Regions from separate parts of the Streptococcus sp. SCPM-O-B-15277 (M60) genome, predicted to be linked through region 3. Evidence: predicted binding sites of a transcription regulator. Region 3 holds the regulator's gene; each other region holds the start of a gene.
The links. Region 3 encodes NrdR, which represses ribonucleotide reductase genes. Its sites were predicted from a motif close to ACACNATATATNGTGT; they were not measured.
Positions count from the first base shown of each region.

Region 1: a site for NrdR is predicted at 2,247-2,262, ahead of nrdD (anaerobic ribonucleoside-triphosphate reductase). Genes of this name have one in related genera too.
Region 2: a site for NrdR is predicted at 1,656-1,671, ahead of nrdH (glutaredoxin-like protein NrdH). Genes of this name have one in related genera too.

Region 1 covers NZ_JBYQGR010000004.1:31,031-38,053, reverse strand. Annotated here, with positions in the region: gene mnmG (tRNA uridine-5-carboxymethylaminomethyl(34) synthesis enzyme MnmG) at 1-383, shown strand, start outside; gene AC3E9F_RS06595 (hypothetical protein) at 469-603, shown strand; gene AC3E9F_RS06590 (damage-inducible protein CinA) at 648-2,201, shown strand; gene nrdD (anaerobic ribonucleoside-triphosphate reductase) at 2,327-4,534, shown strand; gene AC3E9F_RS06580 (hypothetical protein) at 4,548-4,688, shown strand; gene AC3E9F_RS06575 (GNAT family N-acetyltransferase) at 4,727-5,227, shown strand; gene nrdG (anaerobic ribonucleoside-triphosphate reductase activating protein) at 5,233-5,829, shown strand; gene AC3E9F_RS06565 (uridine kinase family protein) at 5,826-6,458, shown strand; gene rpsJ (30S ribosomal protein S10) at 6,724-7,023, shown strand, end outside.
Region 2 covers NZ_JBYQGR010000003.1:29,312-36,334, forward strand. Annotated here, with positions in the region: gene ptsP (phosphoenolpyruvate--protein phosphotransferase) at 1-1,156, opposite strand, end outside; gene AC3E9F_RS05200 (phosphocarrier protein HPr) at 1,161-1,424, opposite strand; gene nrdH (glutaredoxin-like protein NrdH) at 1,785-2,003, shown strand; gene nrdE (class 1b ribonucleoside-diphosphate reductase subunit alpha) at 2,073-4,232, shown strand; gene nrdF (class 1b ribonucleoside-diphosphate reductase subunit beta) at 4,374-5,336, shown strand; gene AC3E9F_RS05220 (DeoR/GlpR family DNA-binding transcription regulator) at 5,470-6,237, shown strand; gene lacD (tagatose-bisphosphate aldolase) at 6,294-7,023, opposite strand, start outside.
Region 3 covers NZ_JBYQGR010000002.1:230,873-237,895, reverse strand. Annotated here, with positions in the region: gene AC3E9F_RS04645 (DUF4368 domain-containing protein) at 1-550, shown strand, start outside; gene der (ribosome biogenesis GTPase Der) at 649-1,959, opposite strand; gene AC3E9F_RS04635 (NADPH-dependent oxidoreductase) at 1,973-2,686, opposite strand; gene dnaI (primosomal protein DnaI) at 2,683-3,579, opposite strand; gene AC3E9F_RS04625 (replication initiation and membrane attachment family protein) at 3,580-4,749, opposite strand; gene nrdR (transcriptional regulator NrdR) at 4,750-5,223, opposite strand; gene AC3E9F_RS04615 (GntR family transcriptional regulator) at 5,366-5,731, shown strand; gene AC3E9F_RS04610 (ABC transporter ATP-binding protein) at 5,735-6,430, shown strand; gene AC3E9F_RS04605 (hypothetical protein) at 6,446-7,023, shown strand, end outside.

The DNA of each region.
Region 1 (7,023 bases), on a different contig from region 3:
CCAAGGAATTCCTTCGTCGCCCAGAAGTCTCTTACCAAGATGTGGTGGCTTTCATCGGACCTGCTGCTGAAGAGTTAGATGACAAGATTATCGAATTGATTGAAACAGAAATCAAGTACGAAGGCTATATCTCAAAAGCCATGGATCAGGTTGCCAAGATGAAACGCATGGAAGAAAAACGGATTCCAGCGAATATTGACTGGGATGATATTGACTCTATCGCGACTGAAGCTCGCCAGAAGTTCAAGCTCATCAATCCAGAAACCATCGGCCAAGCTAGCCGTATTTCAGGTGTAAACCCAGCAGATATTTCAATTCTTATGGTGTATTTAGAAGGTAAAAATCGAAGCATTTCTAAAAACTTAGAAAAGAAAGCTGACTAAAAATAAAAAGCTGAATTCTCTTTTGAGAATTCAGTTTTTTAAATTTTTCTTCATTTTTCGAATTAAGAGAAAAGGAGAAATGACTATGCTTACAGTAGAAGAAAAAAATTTTTTAGACCGCTATAAAAGAGTTTCATATCATCGTTTTTATGAGATTGAACGCTTTGTTACCTTGTCTGAAAAGTTGAGCGAACGTCCGCCAAAGGCTGACAAGAACTAGACTTTTTGATATACTAGAACAAATTAAAATATAGGAGAGAGCGAATGAACGTATATGGCAGATTAGAAGACGAACCAACTCCAACTTGGATGGGAAGTCAGGATGCTCCAGTAGAAAATGAGGAGCAACTCGAGGTTGAAACTCGTCAGCCTGCCTGCTTACCATTTTTGAATATCCTCTTTTTGAGTACTATAGTGGTGCTTGTGTCCGTAATTTTACCCTTCTTCTTAGGGTTAATAAGTCCTGAGCAGTCCCAGGATTTTTATATTGGATGGGCTATGCATCAGAGCGGCGACGTCTACACAGATTATTTTGGAACGAGTGGTATCCTCTATTACTTTTTACAGTATGTAACCCAGGGAAGTATTTTGTTTGCCGTCTTTAATTGGTTAGCTTTAGTAGGTGCCGGATTCTTTCTTTTTCCTTCAGCTTACAATCTGACGGAACAAAATAAACAATCACAACAAGTATTGACAGTCTTTTATATCCTAGCTAGTGCTCTTAGCTTTGGTGGTGGCTATGCAACTATTCTTGCTCTCCCATTCTTGTTTTATGCTCTAAGTTTAGTGACGGCTTATTTGGCAGAACCAAACCAAGATAGGGGTTTCTTACGTATTGGAGCTAGCTTGGCTCTAGCATTTTTCTTTGCACCTTTGGTTACAACCTTGTATGCATTCGTCTTGTTTCTTGCAGTAACAGCTTTTAATGTCGGTCGCAATAAATTGACTCATGGGGTCTATCAATTTTTTGCTGCGGGCCTTGGTTTTTCAATTTTCTTTTATCCAATTGGCTACTACACGGTTTATAAAGGTAGTTTTGGAAATGCGATTAGTCAAATACTCTACCCAGTAGATAGTTTGAACTTTACGTCTAACCCGGGATTGCTAGACAACATCCTTTTCTATGGATTGTTAGCCATTGCTCTTGGAGCGTTGACGATGGCATTTACAGGCCTCTTCCAATCTAAACCATTGAAACAGTCTGTCTTATCAATCTTTGCTGCAATTGCTGTCATTTTGGTATTGGTTTTAGAAATTTTTTCTACAGACCAAATCCACGGCAGTCGTATGGTGGAGTTACTTCCTTTCTTGTCTCTTCTTTTACTGGCTGGGATTCGTACAGAGAAACCAGAAGGAGCCAATCGTCGTAGACGATCTAGAGAAGAAACTTCGGTATGGGGAGCTTTTCTAAAAGGGAATGCCTATCTGCCAATTTTAGCTCTTACTTATCTATTTTTAGCACCTGTACTATCACGATATTTGCTTCATGCGGAACAATTTCAAGAACGAACTAGTATTGAAGCTAAGGTCAAAGGGGAAACGCAAGCTACAGATCGTATCTATGTTTGGGATGATCAGACAAGTAGTTATAAGGCTAGCGAACGCTTGGCTGCTAGTCAGTTATTATCACCGAGATTGCATACAGGACTTGATGCAAATCGTACCAAGCTTGTAAATGATCTACGAGATAATCAACCAAAGATGATTGTAGTGAATACAAAAACAACCCTATGGACAGAAGTTGAGCAACTTTTAGCTGAAAATTATCAAGCGGTTCAAAGTGAATTCAAAGACTTTAAACTCTACAAATTAAAATAAAAACTATCAATATCTTGTGTAATTTTAAAAAATTTTTATTTTTTAACACAAGATATTGATTTTTATTTTTTTAGTGATATAATACTTTTTAGAATCAATATTATATTTAAGAAAAGGGTATGGATATGATTGTATTGGAAGAGAAGGCTGTCCCTGATCCGACTTTATTCGTTGAAAAGCGTGACGGCAGACGTGTAATTTTTGATGTAGACAAGATTGACAAAGCGCTTCATAAGGCTGCTGAAAAGGTGATGGATGTAACCCCTTTGGTTGAAAAGCGACTTAGTACCCTAGTTGAACGTATCGTTGAAGAGATTCATAGCCGTTTCCCGCAAGGTGTAAAAATCTACGAAATCCAAAATATCGTAGAACACGAGTTGTTGGAAGCTAAAGAATACGCTTTGGCCGAGGAGTATATTACTTATCGGACCCAGCGTGATTTTGAGCGCTCAAAAGCAACAGATATTAACTTCAGCATCCATAAACTGCTCAATAAAGATCAGGCGGTTGTCAATGAAAATGCCAATAAGGATAGTGATGTTTTTAATACCCAGCGTGATTTGACGGCAGGAATTGTTGGAAAATCAATCGGACTTCAAATGCTTCCTAAACATGTGGCAAATGCCCATCAAAAAGGGGATATCCACTATCACGATTTGGACTATAGCCCCTACACCCCTATGACTAACTGCTGTTTGATTGATTTCAAGGGCATGTTGGAAAATGGTTTTAAGATTGGGAATGCTGAGGTAGAGAGTCCCAAGTCTATCCAAACTGCGACAGCACAGATTTCCCAAATCATCGCCAACGTTGCATCAAGTCAGTATGGAGGCTGTTCAGCAGACCGGATTGATGAAGTCTTGGCTCCATATGCAGAGAAAAATTACCAAAAGCACCTCAAAGATGCAGAGGAATGGGTTCTGCCTGATAAGCGTGAGGAGTACGCCTGGAAGAAAACGCAAAAGGACATCTACGATGCCATGCAATCTCTAGAGTACGAGATTAACACCCTCTTTACCTCAAATGGTCAAACCCCTTTTACCTCTCTTGGTTTCGGTCTAGGAACCAATCGTTTTGAACGTGAAATTCAAAAGGCGATTTTAAACATTCGAATCAAGGGGCTTGGTTCAGAACACCGTACAGCTATCTTCCCAAAACTCATCTTCACCCTAAAAAGAGGACTTAACTTAGAAGAGGGATCGCCTAACTACGATATCAAGCAGTTGGCTCTTGAGTGTGCAACTAAGCGCATGTACCCGGATGTCTTGTCTTATGATAAGATTGTCGAGTTGACTGGTTCTTTCAAAGTTCCGATGGGATGCCGTTCATTCCTTCAAGGATGGAAGGATGAAAATGGAGTAGAAGTCAATTCGGGCCGTATGAATCTAGGGGTGGTGACGGTCAATCTTCCTCGTATTGCCCTCGAATCAGAAGGCGACCTGAACAAGTTCTGGGAAATCTTCAACGAGCGCATGAACATCGCGGAAGATGCCTTGGTTTATCGTGTGGAAAGAACCAAGGAAGCCACTCCAGCTAATGCACCAATTCTTTATCAATATGGAGCCTTCGGACGTCGTCTTGGAAAAGAAGAAAGTGTTGATCAACTCTTTAAGAATCGTCGTGCAACTATTTCTCTGGGCTATATTGGCTTGTACGAGGTAGCGACCGTCTTCTTTGGTAATGATTGGGAAACTAATCCAGAAGCCAAGGAATTTACACTGGATATTATTCGTGATATGAAGCGCCGAGTAGAAGAGTGGTCTGACCAATACGGTTATCACTTCTCTATCTATTCAACACCATCTGAAAGTTTAACGGACCGATTCTGTCGTTTGGATACAGAGAAATTCGGCTCTATTCCAGACATTACTGATAAAGAATACTACACAAATTCCTTTCATTATGATGTCCGCAAAAATCCAACACCTTTTGAAAAATTGGACTTTGAGAAAGTCTACCCAGAAGCAGGTGCATCAGGTGGCTTTATCCACTACTGCGAGTACCCAGTTCTCCAACAAAATCCAAAGGCTTTGGAAGCTGTTTGGGACTATGCTTATGATCGTGTAGGTTATCTCGGAACTAATACTCCGATTGACCGCTGTTACAAGTGTGATTTTGAAGGAGATTTTGAACCTACTGAGAGAGGATTTGCTTGTCCTAACTGTGGAAATAATGATCCTAAAACAGTAGACGTGGTTAAACGAACCTGTGGCTATCTTGGGAACCCACAAGCGCGTCCGATGGTTAATGGACGCCACAAGGAAATTGCTGCGCGTGTCAAACACATGAACGGTTCTACTATCAAAACAGCAGGACATGAAGTAAGAAATTAGAGAGAGAGATAGCATGGGAAAATATCAATTAGATGATAAAGGCAAGGCCTTGGTCCAACGATTCCACGAGAAACATTCGAAAGGTGGAAGCAGCAAAAAAGACCGAGTGGCTAGCCTTAGAGAACAGTTTTTAAACAAAAACAAGAAAAAGTGAGAGTTGCCTCTCGCTTTTCTTATAGCAGGGAGGGGAATATGGAATTACGCAGACCGACATTGGCAGATAAAGAAGCTGTATTAAACATGATGGCAGAGTTTGAAAAGAGCCAATCAGCCCACGATGGCGGATTTTGGGATGCTGAGAACTTTGATTATGAGAATTGGCTAGAAACTAACCTTAATAAAGAAATGGGAATAAAATTGCCTAAAAATCGTGTTCCATCAATTCAGTTCGTATTGTTTGATAAATCAGATCATGCTTTAGGTTTTTTAAATTTACGGCTGAGACTAAATGAGGGATTGCTGAATCATGCTGGCCATATTGGCTACTCCATCCGTCCCTCTGAAAGGGGCAAAGGCTACGCCAAAGAATCCCTCCGACAAGGTCTACAAATTGCCAAGGAAAAGAATATCAAACGAGCGCTTGTGACATGTAGCACGGAAAATCAGGCCAGCAGAGCTGTTATCTTAGCCAATGGAGGCCAATTGGAGGATGTTCGAAATGGAACGGAGCGCTATTGGATAGACTTGGAGTAGAAAGTATGACATGGAATACACCAAAACCAGGCGAGTGGAAGAGTGAGGAGCTGAGCCAAGGTCGAATCATCGATTATAAGGCTTTTAACTTTGTGGATGGCGAGGGGGTGCGCAATTCGCTTTATGTAGCAGGATGTATGTTTCACTGTGAAGGTTGCTACAATGTAGCGACCTGGTCATTTAATGCCGGGATTCCTTATACACTAGAGTTGGAAGAACAGATTATGGCAGATCTTGCCCAGCCTTATGTTCAAGGTTTGACCCTACTCGGTGGAGAGCCATTCCTGAATACTGGAATTCTTTTGCCTCTCATTAAACGCATTCGGAAAGAGTTACCAGAAAAAGATATCTGGTCTTGGACGGGTTACACTTGGGAAGAGATGATGTTGGAGACACCTGATAAACGGGAGCTCTTGTCAATGATTGATATCTTGGTTGATGGACGGTATGATAAAAGCAAGCGTAATCTCATGCTTCAATTCCGTGGCTCTTCCAATCAACGAATTATCGATGTACAAAAATCCCTCAAAAGTGGGCAAGTGGTGATCTGGGACAAGCTTAACGATGGAAAAGAAAGCTATGAACAGGTGAAGAGAGAATGAAGAAAAAAGACTTAATAGAGCAACTGGTCTCAGAAATAGACTCAGGAAGAATTAGGACGCTAGGGATCTACGGTCATGGGGCTTCAGGTAAATCAACCTTCGCTCAGGAATTATATCAAGCCATAGATTCTACTACAGTAAATTTGCTAGAAACAGATCCCTACATAACCTCAGAACGTCACCTGGTAGTACCAAAGCAAGCACCTGATCAAAAGGTGACAGCTTGTCTGCCAGTGGCGCATGAACTGGCAAGTTTGCAGAGAGATATTCTAGCCTTGCAAGCGGGTATGGATGTCTTAACAATCGAAGAACCTTGGAAGGCTAGTGAGGTCTTATCGGGAGCAAAACCAATTCTGATAGTCGAAGGGATGTCTGTGGGTTTTCTTCCAAAGGAACTCTTTGACAAAACCATTTGTTTCTACACGGATGAAGAGACAGAATTAAAGAGGCGTCTAGCTCGAGATACGGCTGTGAGAAATGGCGATGCATCCTTTATATTGGCTAGTCAGCAAATGAGACGAGAACAGTATCTGCAATATTATAAAGAAACCGAGTCAAAAACAGATATCTTGATAAATCAATCGAATGATATATTTCAGATCGAAACGAATATTATGAATACTATATAGAAGAAAAAATAAAAATTTGCTCTTCATTTATGCTTTTTTGAGATAAGGGGCAATAAGAAAACAGTTTCATCTAAAAAATTTAAAAAATCCTGTCAAATCCCTTGCAATCGCAGGGGCTTTGTGTTATTCTATTATGGTGCTGTAAATTACAGCCTTAGCTTTGATGCAAGAGGTTGCGACACGCTCGGTTGCATTGCCACGCAACGCGCGTCGGTTTTCTTGTGGAGCTAGCCTATTATCTTAAATAGACGAAAAGGAGAAAAAGATGGCAAACAAAAAAATCCGTATCCGTTTGAAAGCTTACGAACACCGTACGCTTGACACAGCGGCTGCAAAAATCGTAGAATCAGCTACTCGTACAGGTGCACAAGTTGCGGGTCCAATCCCACTTCCAACTGAGCGTAGCCTCTACACAATCATTCGTGCGACTCACAAATATAAAGATTCTCGCGAACAATTCGAAATGCGTACACACAAACGTTTGATCGATATCATCAACCCAACTCAAAAAACAGTTGACGCTTTGATGAAATTGGATCTTCCAAGTGGTGTAAACGTAGAAATC
Region 2 (7,023 bases), on a different contig from region 3:
CAGATGCACGAAGCAAAGCACGCAATTGAGTACGGAACATTTGGTTACCAGTTTCAGAGATTGAGATACGCAAAGCACGGTAACCCAAGAATGGGTTCATTTCTTTAGGAAGATCAAAGTAAGGAAGTTCTTTGTCCCCACCGATATCCATTGTACGAACGACAACAGGTTTACCGTTCATACCTTCAAGAACTGCTTTGTAAGCTTCATATTGGTCGTCTTCAGTTGGGAAGTCTTGAGAATCCATGTACAAGAATTCAGTACGGTAGAGACCAACTGCTTCTGCACCGTTTTCGTTCACACCTTCAACATCTTTAGGGGTACCAATGTTAGCAGCCAACTCGAAGTGTTTGCCATCTGCAGTAACTGTTTTAGCATCTTTCAAAAGAGCCCATTCAGCTTTTTGTTTTGCATAAGCTTCACCAGCTGCTTTGAATTCTGCAATTTGTTCTTCACTTGGATTGATGATTACTTCACCAGTGATTCCAGATACAGCCAAAACATCACCATCTTTTACAAGCTCAGTAATGTTGTTTGTACCCAAAACAGCAGCAATTTCAAGTGTACGAGCCATGATTGCAGAGTGACTAGTACGACCACCGATGTTCGTTACAAAAGCTTTTACAAAGTTTTTGTCTAATTGAGCAGTGTCAGATGGAGTCAAGTCGTGTGCAATGACAATTACTTCTTCATTAATAGAAGCTGGATTTGGCAATTTCTTGCCAAGAAGATTTGCCAACACACGTTTGGTTACGTCGCGGATATCCGCTGCACGTTCCTGCATGTATGGATTATCTTCCATCCCCTCAAAGATCGTAATAAACATGTCTGTTACTTCTTTAAGACCTGCCTCTGCATTTACTTTTTTAGCACGAATTGTTTCTTTAATCTGACCAATCAATTCAGGGTCAGCAAGAACCATCAAGTGAGCGTCAAATACTTGTGCCGCTTCTTCACCAAGCGTACCTACAGCCTTCTCGCGGATAAGAGAAAGCTCGTTTTGAGAAGCTTCAAGAGCAACATCCAAACGAGCCTCTTCTGCATTTGTATCTTCGACTGTAATAGTCTCGAATGATAAATCCGGTTGAACGAGTAGATATGCTTTAGCAACTGCAACACCATCAGATGCTGCGATTCCTTTAAGCATTTCTGTCATATTCTTATGCCAATCCTTCTTTTTCCATTGTTTCTGAGATAGCAGCGATAGCATCGTCAGCGTCTGCACCTTCAGCAGTGATTGTAACATCAGCACCTTGACCTACACCAAGGCTCATAACACCCATGATAGATTTAAGGTTAACTGATTTACCTTTGTACTCAAGAGTAACATCTGAAGCAAATTTGCTAGCAGTTTGTACCAACAATGTTGCTGGACGTGCGTGAATACCTGTTTCTGCCACTACGTGGAAATCTTTAGAAGCCATAATTTGACTCTCCTTTAATTGTTTTCTTTTTGAGTTATATCTGATAACCCTTACAATTTGGTATTATATCACCTTCTGGGATTTTTTTCAAGTATTTTATGGGATTTCTTCTTTTTCCTTTCAGATAACTTGCTGAAAATCTTCTATTTTATGTATCAAAATACATCATGTAGTTTTTTATATTTTTATCATTTTGAAAACGCTGTTATTTATGGGTTTTATTTTTTGCAATCACTATATATTGTGTTCGGTCGTCACTCATCTAAAAAAAATCTACAATATTTAGTTTTTCTTCGTTGACAAAGATTTTTTTTCTGATATACTTAAGAAGTGATTAAATTTTGAAAGAGGAGTTAACGAATGGTAACCGTTTATTCTAAAAATAATTGTGTTCAATGTAAAATGACCAAACGATTCTTAGACAGTAACAACATCGCGTATCGCGAAATCAATCTTGACGAACAACCTGAATTTATTGAACAAGTTAAAGAGCTCGGCTTTAGTGCTGCTCCTATCATTCAAACACCAACTGAAGTTTTCTCTGGCTTCCAACCAGCAAAACTCAAAAAACTTGCTTAACAATCAGGACTCAAAGCTTCTATGTCAATCTTAGAAGCCTTTCTTTTGTAATGAATTAAAGGAAATTTTATGGGATTAAAACAACTTGAGGATGTAACTTACTTCCGTCTAAACAATGAAATTAACCGTCCAGTTAACGGTCAAATTATGCTTCATAAAGATAAAGAAGCCTTGGATGCTTTCTTTAAAGAAAACGTTGTGCCTAACTCAATGGTATTTGATTCTATCATAGATAAAATTGATTACCTCATCAAACAAAACTATATCGAAACAGCGTTTATCAAAAAATATCGTCCAGAATTCTTAGAAGAGCTTTATCAATTTATTAAAGATCAAAACTTCCAATTCAAGTCTTTCATGGCAGCATACAAGTTTTACAATCAATATGCCTTGAAAACGAATGATGGCGAATACTATCTTGAAAGCATGGAAGACCGTGTCTTCTTTAACGCTCTTTACTTTGCCGATGGAGATGAAGCTATCGCGATTGATATCGCAAATGAAATCATCCACCAACGCTACCAACCTGCTACACCATCTTTCCTAAATGCAGGTCGTGCACGTCGTGGTGAATTGGTGTCCTGTTTCTTGATTCAAGTAACAGATGATATGAACTCTATCGGACGTTCTATCAACTCAGCTCTTCAACTTTCACGTATCGGTGGTGGTGTCGGGATTTCTCTCAGCAACCTTCGTGAAGCTGGAGCCCCTATCAAAGGATATGAAGGTGCTGCTTCTGGTGTCGTTCCAGTTATGAAGCTTTTCGAAGATAGCTTCTCTTACTCTAACCAATTGGGTCAACGTCAAGGTGCTGGGGTTGTTTACCTCAACGTCTTCCACCCAGACATTATCGCCTTCCTTTCAACTAAGAAAGAAAATGCCGATGAAAAAGTTCGTGTGAAGACTCTCTCACTTGGTGTTGTGGTACCAGATAAATTCTACGAATTAGCACGTAAAAATGAAGAAATGTATCTCTTCAGTCCTTATTCTGTTGAAAAAGAGTATGGCGTACCTTTCAACTATATTGATATCACTGAAAAATACGATGAATTGGTTGCAAATCCAAACATCCGTAAGACAAAAATCAAGGCTCGTGATTTGGAAACTGAAATTTCTAAATTGCAACAAGAATCTGGCTATCCGTATGTAGTCAATATCGATACTGCTAACCGCGCAAATCCTGTTGATGGAAAGATCATCATGAGTAACTTGTGTTCAGAGATTCTCCAAGTCCAAGAACCAAGTCTTATCAACGATGCGCAAGAATTTGTTCAAATGGGTACTGACGTTTCATGTAACCTTGGTTCAACAAACGTGGTCAACATGATGACTTCACCTGACTTTGGTCGCTCAATCCGTGCTATGGTGCGTGCTTTGACCTTCGTTACTGATAGTTCTCACATCGTAGCTGTTCCTACTATCGACCACGGAAACAGCCAAGCTCATACATTCGGACTTGGAGCTATGGGACTTCACAGCTACCTTGCCCAACAATTGATTGAATACGGATCACCTGAGTCTGTTGAGTTCACTAGCATCTACTTCATGCTCATGAACTACTGGACCCTCGTAGAATCAAACAACATCGCGCGTGAACGTGGCGTTACCTTCCACAACTTTGAAAAATCAGACTATGCCAACGGCACTTACTTTGATAAGTATGTGACTGGAGAGTTTGTTCCAACATCAGAGCGTGTCAAAGAACTCTTTAAAGACATCTTCATCCCTAGTGCAGAAGATTGGGCTGAACTTCGTGATAAAGTACAAGCAGATGGTCTTTACCACCAAAACCGTCTTGCTGTGGCACCAAATGGTTCTATCAGCTACATCAATGACGTATCTGCTTCTATCCACCCAATTACTCAACGTATTGAAGAACGCCAAGAGAAAAAAATCGGTAAGATTTACTATCCTGCTGCAGGATTGTCAACTGAAACCATCCCTTACTACACTTCTGCCTACGATATGGATATGCGTAAGGTGATCGATGTCTATGCTGCTGCTACTGAGCACGTAGACCAAGGGCTTTCACTGACTCTTTTCATGCGTAGTGATATCCCAACAGGTCTTTACGAATGGAAGAAAGAAAACAAACAAACAACACGTGACTTATCTATCCTTCGTAACTACGCCTTTAACAAGGGCATCAAGTCGATCTACTACGTTCGTACCTATACAGATGACGGCGGTGAAGTTGGTGCTAACCAATGTGAAAGCTGTGTGATTTAAGGACTAACTTATAACATCTATACTAAGATTAGGTAACAACAAAAAGTCGGAGTACCGACTTTTTGTGCGGTAGCTCAATCTTAAAGTGATACACTATTCATCCTTATTTTAATTATTAAGATCAAAAGAAAGAGATTTGTAATGGAAACTTACTACAAAGCCATTAACTGGAATGCCATCGAAGATGTCATTGATAAATCAACATGGGAAAAACTAACAGAGCAATTTTGGTTGGATACACGTATTCCCTTATCTAATGACTTAGATGACTGGAGAAAGTTATCAAATAAAGAAAAAGACTTAGTAGGAAAAGTCTTTGGTGGTTTGACACTTTTGGATACCATGCAGTCTGAAACTGGGGTAAATGCTCTCCGTGCAGATATTCGTACTCCTCACGAAGAAGCTGTTTTTAACAACATTCAATTTATGGAATCTGTCCATGCTAAATCTTATTCTTCTATTTTCTCAACCTTGAACACCAAGTCTGAGATTGAAGAAATCTTTGAATGGACTGATACAAACCCATATCTTCAGAAAAAGGCACAAATCATCAATGAGATTTACCTTAACGGAACACCACTTGAAAAGAAAGTAGCTAGTGTATTCCTTGAAACCTTCCTCTTCTACTCTGGTTTCTTTACTCCACTCTACTATCTAGGAAATAACAAGTTGGCTAACGTTGCTGAAATCATCAAACTCATCATTCGTGACGAGTCAGTTCACGGAACCTACATTGGTTATAAATTCCAACTTGGATTCAATGAATTGCCTGAAGAAGAACAAGAAAAATTAAAAGACTGGATGTACGATCTTCTTTACACACTTTATGAAAACGAAGAAGGTTATACAGAAAGCCTTTATGATGGTGTTGGATGGACTGAAGAAGTGAAAACTTTCCTTCGCTACAATGCCAATAAAGCTCTTATGAATCTAGGACAAGATCCTCTCTTCCCTGACTCAGCTGATGATGTAAACCCAATTGTTATGAATGGAATTTCAACTGGTACATCCAACCACGACTTCTTCTCTCAAGTTGGTAATGGATATCTACTTGGTGAAGTTGAAGCGATGCAGGACGACGATTACAACTACGGATTAGACTAAATAAAAAAACAAAAAACATCTGCGTTAAAAACAAACACAGATGTTTTTGTTTTTGTTTTTGTTTATTTTTGTTCTTTATGTTGATTAGATGTTTAAAATATGATAAAATAATATTAGATATGGGGGTGATTCAATGCTAAAACAAGAAAAACTTGATATGATTTTAGATATTGTCAATACCAAAGGTACAATTACTGTTAAAGAGATAATGAATCGTTTAGATATCTCAGATATGACTGCTCGACGTTATCTTCAAGAACTTGCTGACAAGGATCTACTTGTTCGAGTTCATGGAGGTGCCGAAAAGCTTCGTTCTGGTTCTTTTTTGGCAAATGAACGCTCTAACGTCGAAAAACAAGGTTTACAAATCGCCGAGAAACAAGAAATTGCTCGCTTTGCTGGCCATTTAGTTGAAGAAAGAGAAACCATCTTTATCGGTCCTGGGACTACTCTCGAATTCTTTGCTCGCGAACTTCCAATTGATAATATTCGCGTCGTAACAAATAGTCTTCCAGTTTTCATTATCTTGAATGAACGAAAATTGACTGATTTAATTTTAATTGGTGGGAATTATCGAGAAATCACCGGAGCCTTTGTCGGAACCTTAACGCTCCAGGATATTGATAGTCTTCAATTTTCTAAAGCTTTTGTTAGTTGTAATGGAATAAAAGATCATGCTATTGCTACTTTTAGCGAAGATGAAGGCGAAGTTCAAAAACTAGCATTAAAAAATGCCAACAAAAAAATTCTCTTAGCTGACCATAGTAAGTTTGATAAGTTCGATTTTTTCACTTTCTATAACATTGCTGATATTGATACGATTATTTCAGATTCCAAACTGAGTCAAGAAACCCTAAAAGCTTTGTCCAAACAAACAAATATTATTCAATCGACACCTTAAAAAGTCTCACCAATGGTGAGACTTTTTTTATTTTTGTAATGATATCAAAGTGGAGTTTACACACGTTCGGTCCATGAAGTTGCTGTTTTTTGAAGTACTTTATTAAGTTCATCGATGTTTTCAAAACCAGTTGTACGAAGCCATTCGCGTGCCGCTGCTTCACCATCTTTTATGTAAGCCTCAACTGATCCAGCCCATGTTGCACGCCCACAAAGAACACCATTGAAGTTTGCACCTGATTCATGGGCAAATACAAGTGTTTCTTGGAAGAGTTTAGCTGATACACCTGCACTTAAATAGATGTAAGGAAGATTTGTTGCTTCGTCTTGTGCTTTGAAGAATGCTGCTGCTTCTTCACGAGTGTGAACAACCTCTCCTTCAGCAAATCCTTCAACGTATTTAACGTTAACTGGAACTTCCACTTTCAAAACATCAATGTTAAAGCGTGGGTCTGAGAAGACTTTCATAGCACCAATAACTTTGTGTGGTTTTACTTTAGCGTATTCAGCAGAACCTGCATCAGCAATCTTTTCATCGTAAGCCAAGATTTCAAGGAAGAATGGAATATCTTCAGCTACACACTCAGAACCAATACGTTCAATGTAGGCCTGTTTTTGTTGGTTGAGTTCGTCAGAGCTATCTACGTCATAGTAAAGCAAGAACTTAACAGCATCTGCACCTTGTTCTTTGATACGTTTTGCAGACCAAATGTCCAAGCAGTCTGGCAAGCGTTTTGTACTTGTTGTATCGTATCCTGTTTTTTCATAAGCAAGGAGAAGACCAGCA
Region 3 (7,023 bases):
TTCTTCTCATCAGATTCATAATGTTCAGGTTGAAGAAATTCTGCTGAGAGAAATAAGAAAGATTACTGCTTATGCCCGTGAACAAGAAGATAAATTCGTAGAGCTTGTAACCAAGCAAAGCAAAAAGGAACTGAACCAACAGCTTCGTAGCAGCCACAAGGAACCGGAACAGGCAACTACAATAATTACAAAGCTTGATACAATTATCCAAAGACTTTATGAGGATGACATTGATGGCAAGATTTCTGATGAACGATCTATGAAGATGACTGAAAACTATGAGGCAGAGCAGAAAGAATTACTTAAGCGTACAAATGAGCTAAAGTCTTTCATAGACCAGGCAAAAGAGCAATCCTTGAATGTAGATTCATTTCTCAAAGTGGTACGAAAGTATACTGATATTACTGAAATCACGGGTGAGATTATTCGAAGCTTTATTGAGAGAATTGATGTTTACAAGCCTGAAAAGGTGCCGGGAACAAGAACCAAGAGACAGACAATCTGCATCCATTGGAATTTCATTGGTGCAGTTGATATTCCCACAGAATAAACAAAAACGGCATAACCTACAATGCTGTAAGTTATGCCGAAATTTTAAAGGGTTAAAAATCCCTTAGTGAGTCAACCTAACCTTCTTTTTTTATTCTTTTATTTTCGTTTTCTTGCGATCAGATGAATCGGTGTACCTTCAAAGACAAAGGCCTTGCGGATTTGATTTTCCAAGAAACGCAAGTAAGAGAAGTGCATGAGCTCTTCTTCGTTGACAAAAATCACAAAGGTCGGTGGTTTAGTTGCCACTTGAGTCGCATAGAAAATCTTGAGACGTTTCCCTTTGTCTGTCGGTGTTGGGTTGATGGCGATAGCATCCATAATGACATCATTCAAGACTGCTGATGGGATACGGGTATTTTGACTCTCGCTGATTTGTTTAATCATCTCTGGAAGTTTGTGGAGACGTTGCTTGGTCAAAGCCGAAACAAAGATAATCGGTGCGTAAGGTAGATATTGGAACTGTTCACGAATATCCTCTTCCCAGTTTTTCATGGTGTGGTTATCTTTTTCAAGAGTATCCCACTTGTTAACTACAATGATCATCCCTTTACCAGCTTCGTGGGCAAATCCTGCGATACGCTTGTCGTACTCACGGATGCCTTCTTCAGCATTGAGGACCATCAAGACTACATCTGAACGGTCAATAGCACGCATGGCACGCATGACTGAGTATTTCTCTGTGTTTTCATAGACTTTACCAGACTTACGCATACCAGCCGTATCAATCATGGTAAACTCTTGGCCATCCGCATCTGTAAAATGTGTATCAATGGCATCACGAGTTGTACCAGCTACAGGACTGGCAATTACGCGATCTTCTCCCAAAATGGCATTAATCAAGCTAGATTTTCCGACATTCGGTCGACCAATCAAGCTGAATTTAATGACATCTGGATTTTCATCTTCGACTTCATGTGGAAGATTTTCGACGATGGCATCTAATACATCCCCTGTACCAATCCCGTGCACAGATGAAATTGGCAATGGTTCACCCAAGCCAAGAGCATAGAAATCATAGATATCATTTCGCATTTCCGGATTGTCAACCTTGTTGACAGCTAGGATAACAGGTTTATGAGTTTTATAGAGTTTACGGGCTACGTATTCGTCAGCATCTGTGATGCCTTCTTTTCCAGAAACTACAAAAACGATGACATCAGCTTCTTCCATGGCAATCTCTGCCTGGTGCTTGATTTGTTCCATAAACGGAGCATCAACATCATCAATCCCTCCAGTATCAATCATACTGAAAGAACGATTGAGCCACTCACCAGTAGCATAGATGCGGTCCCGTGTTACACCTTCAACATCTTCTACGATTGAGATGCGTTCCCCTGCAATACGGTTAAACAGGGTTGATTTCCCAACATTGGGACGTCCTACGATGGCAACAGTTGGTAAGGCCATGTTTTCTCACTTTCTATAATAAGTTCTTTTGTTCAAGATTTTCTCTAGTCGAGCTTGGTTCAGGCTGACCGAATTGCTCTGCAAGACGTTGACTCCAAGTCGTAGTCGCACGAGCTCCTGCATATTCGGTCTGCACACGGTCATAGGCTTCAATAGCCTCAGCTGTTTGTTCTTGGTATTCTTCCTCAAAAACAACATTCTCTAGTGGCAATCTTGGTTTTACATCATGTTTTTGGTTCGGCACACCAAGTGCAATCCCAAAAACTGGGTAGGTATAGTCAGGAAGCTTGAACAATTCTGCCAATTCAACAGATTTGTAACGCACCAAACCGATGATTACTCCACCATAGCCAAGGCTTTCTGCCGCAAGCAAGGTATTCTGTCCAGCCAAGGCTGCATCTACTGAAGTGATTAGGAGTCCTTCCACCCCTTGAGGTTGGAAAGTATCGGTATGGAGACGAGCCCCTTTTTCTGCACGGTTTAAATCTCCTACAAAGAGGAGGAAGGCGGCAGACTGACGAATCGCTTCCTGAGGAACTAGCTCAAAAAGAGCATCTTTCTTTTCTTGACTTCTGACTAGAATCACAGAATAAGATTGGAAATTTTTCCAAGAAGAAGCCATTTGCCCTGCAGATAAAATGGTATTTAAATCTTCTTGAGGGATCGCTTCTTCTTTAAATCTGCGAACCGAGGTATGAGATTTCATTAAGGTGATTGTTTCACTCATCGGCGGTTTTCTCCTTCTAGTCGTGTTTCCTCTGCTAAATAACGGATACGCTCCATCACACGTCTAGCTTCCCATGTTTCATCATTTCCATTCTTGCCTTTGGCAAAATGTTTTTCCAAATCTTCAAAATTGAAATTCGAGGTAAAGAAGGTTGGCAAATCTTCCTGCATACGATATTGGAGAATGACTTGCAAGACTTCATCACGCACCCAAGGCGTTGATTGCTCCGCACCAATATCATCAAAAATCAAGACTTCAGCTTGCTTGATTTCATCGACTAAATTCTTGACATTCCCATCACCAATAGCATTTTTGACATCAATGACAAAGCTCGGATAATGAAGAAGGGTAGATGAAACACCACGTTTTTCAGACAAATCATGGGCTAGGGCAGCCACCATAAAGCTCTTCCCGACTCCAAAGTCTCCATAGAGATAGAGACCTTTACGGACTTCTGGATATTGCTCAACAAAAGTAAAGAGCTTTTCAAAAACTGGCATGCGTCCCAAGTCATCCAAATCAACTTGAGCCAAACTAGCTTTTTTAAGACTAGCTGGAAGATTGATTAGTCTGAGACGGTTCTTGATAGCCGCTTCTTTCTCAGCCGCAATCAGTTCCGGAGTTTCCTCATAGGATACATCTGCGTAACCATGATTCATGACTAAAATTGGCTTATAACCTCGAGCAATATAGTCGGTATCTCCGCGAAGGAACTTATCACGTTCGGTGATGTATTGATTAAACTTAGAGATACTACGATTCAATTCCTCTTGACTGAGAGATTCCTTCTGGATAAAAGCCGCAACATCTGGATCTTTTACAATCTGCTGGACCAAGTCCTGGTATTGAAAACGGCTGGGATGATCTTTAAGCACATCTCCTACACTTTCCATCTAGTCTCCTCCTTTTCCTAATCGGTCTAACATTTCTTTTTTCTTACGTTCTAACTCCAAGCGAGTTTCTTCGCTGGTTTCATTTTTATATTCTGGATTACTCCATTTTGGGACATTACTTTTAGTTTGGCTTGTTTTCGCTGATTTTTGTTCTTGCCCCTTTTGATTCTTCTCTCTGATTCGAAGTACAGCTTCTTCAGCAGTTCTGATCTTGTTATAAGAGTAATCGTTGGCCACTTTCATGGCATATTTTTCATTGAGGTTGGCAGAATCAACCTTGTTGAAGGTCAAGAGGATAACGACATTGATAACTTCATCAAGCAAGCCTAAATCTGCCATCTGCTTTAATAAATCGCGTTCGGCTTGGATAATTCCAGCATTTAAGGTTTGTTTGATACCCGCTAAAAATTGCAGGGCAGTCTTACTTTTAGCTTCTCGGATAATGGTCGCTTCTTGGGGACTAAAGTCCGAAGAGACAGACTCTTGTGCTAATTTTTCACGCATACGCTTGACAGAAATAACTTGTGAAACAGCTGTCGCCTTAGCCAATTGATAGGTCTCAAACCAAGTCCATTTTTTCTCGTCAGAGATTTTAAATAGCTCTAAGACATCTGACTGTTCATCTTGGAAACGAAGATTGTCTCTCGCCATAAGTTGACGAAAATGCTCCAAATCAAAATCATTTTTAAAATCAGCTTTTACTGGTGTCTCATCATGACTAGCCATGTCTTCTATCTCTGGAAAGGCCTGACTCAAAGAAACGGTCAAAGGCTCTCCACCTGCAGACTCTTGGCGAAAATCAGAAACTGCTGGCTCACCGATTTTTTTCTCCAATAAGGTACGATAAACCGTATGATGCAAGAAATCTGAGCTAGAAAGCGTTGGATGAATAGCAAGTTCATAGCCGTCACCCTTTTGATAGAGGGTAACCAAATTGAAGGCTGATAAGATTTTAAAAGCCTTTAAAAGCCTGTCCATCCCAAAATTGAGATGATTGAGAATAGCTGCAAAAAGGTGTTCTTTTTGTCCATCATCCCAAAAAGCTAAGGTATAAAGGTAAAGACTCAGCGCATCCTGACCGATAATCGGGAGGTAGCACTGCACCAAAGTTGTGGGATCTTGCGACACCCGATTATTCTTTAGAAAAGAAAAACGATCATTAGGCTTCATTTATTTTTCCTTTTTCTTCTTTGAAGATTGCGTAATTTGTTTGAGAAGATTTTCGAGCTCACTCACGTCCTTAAAGCTACGATAGACACTAGCAAAACGAACGTATGTGATTTCGTCGAGTTCAGCTAACTCTTCCATGACGAGCGAACCAATATCTTCGCTCTGAATTTCATTATCATTGCGACTGAGGAGTTTTTGTTCGATACGATTGACCACCATGCCAATTTCATCACTGGACACCGGACGTTTTTGGGCTGAACGGATAATCCCATTAAAGATTTTATCTCTTGAGAACTGCTCCCGTGTGCCATCCTTCTTGACCACAACCAGCGTTCTTTCTTCTACACGTTCATAGGTTGTAAAACGATGCTGGCATTCTTCACACTCACGTCTTCTTCTAATCGTATTTCCTTCTTCAGCCTGACGGCTATCGATAACACTTGATTTAGTAGCGCCACATTTTGGACAACGCATGCCTTCCCCTCCTTGTCGTTTTCTTTTCATTATACCATTTTTTGAGCAATTCCCAAAATAATTCTCCTTTTGGCTTGACAAGTTTTTTGTTTAGTTGTATTATTTAAGTGATACAAAAAGAAATTGTAGAAAGGAGACTGTGATGTCCTGGACATTTGATAACAACAAACCCATTTATTTGCAGATAATGGATAAAATCAAACTGCAAATCGTTTCCCATAAACTAGAACCCAACCAACAACTGCCAACTGTCAGAGAACTGGCTAGCGAGGCTGGCGTCAATCCTAATACCATCCAACGTGCCCTATCAGATCTAGAAAGAGAAGGCTTCGTATACACCAAGCGGACTGCAGGTCGTTTTGTCACCGAGGACTTGGACCTAATCCTCCAATCCCGTAAGCAACTATCTGAAGAACAACTGCAGCAATTTGTAACAGGCATGGTAGAATTTGGCTATGAAAAAGAAGAACTACCAACTGTTTTGAGAGATTATATTGAAGGAGTTTAGACTATGACCTTGTTAACATTTGAAAATGTTTCAAAATTCTATGGAGCAAGCCCTGCTCTTCAAAATGTTTCCCTTGAAATCCCAGCCGGAAAGATTGTTGGACTCCTTGGCCCAAACGGTTCTGGAAAGACAACCTTAATTAAACTAATCAACGGTTTACTCCAACCAGAGCAAGGGCGTATCCTCATCAATGGCATGGAACCAAGCCCAGCAACTAAGGCTATCGTTTCTTATCTACCTGATACGACCTATCTCAACGAACAGATGAAAGTCAAAGAAGCTCTTACCTTTTTCAAGACCTTCTATAAAGATTTCAATCTGGAGCGTGCTCAAGGTCTTCTTCGTGACCTTGGTATCGATGAGAATAGCCGTTTCAAGAAACTCTCAAAAGGGAACAAAGAAAAAGTTCAGTTGATCCTTGTCATGAGTCGTGACGCTCGTCTATACGTCCTTGACGAACCAATCGGTGGTGTCGATCCCGCAGCTCGTGACTACATCTTGAACACCATCATCAACAACTACTCTCCAACTTCGACTGTCTTGATTTCAACCCACTTGATTTCAGACATCGAACCAATCTTGGATGAGATTGTCTTCCTCAAGGATGGAAAAGTTGTCCGTCAAGGAAATGTGGATGATATTCGCTACGAATCAGGAGAGTCTATCGACCAGCTCTTCCGTCACGAATTCAAAGCCTAGTTAAAGGAGATTCTTATGTTTTGGAATTTAGTTCGTTATGAATTTAAAAATGTCAACAAATGGTTTTTAGCCCTCTATGCTGCTGTACTATCCCTATCTGTCATCATAGGAATTCAGGGCAGCACCCTTACTAGCACCTATTATCAAGACAAGGGTGTTGTCATGTTAGTATTTCTATCTCTGGTTTTTGGGGGTCTGGTTATTACTTTGAGTATCTCAACCTTGATTTTGATTATTCAACGATTTAAGGGAAGCGTTTACGATCGTCGTGGCTATTTAACTCTCACCCTGCCAGTATCTGAACACCAGATCCTCTCCGCTAAACTTCTTGGAGCCTTTGTTTGGTCTTTGGCAAGTACAGTGGTTTTCCTTTTTAGTCTTTACATCATCATATCCATGATTCAACCAGACGTCTTAATATCCAACGTTGCCGAGTTTATTCTCAAAAATTATCAAGATGATTTCTGGTTAGCCTTGATTTCCTATATCGTTAACACTCTTGCAAGTATCCTTTGTATCTACTTTTCTATCTCTATTGGTCAACTCTTTAATGAATACCGTACAGCTCTTGCGGTTGTCGCCTACATAGCTAT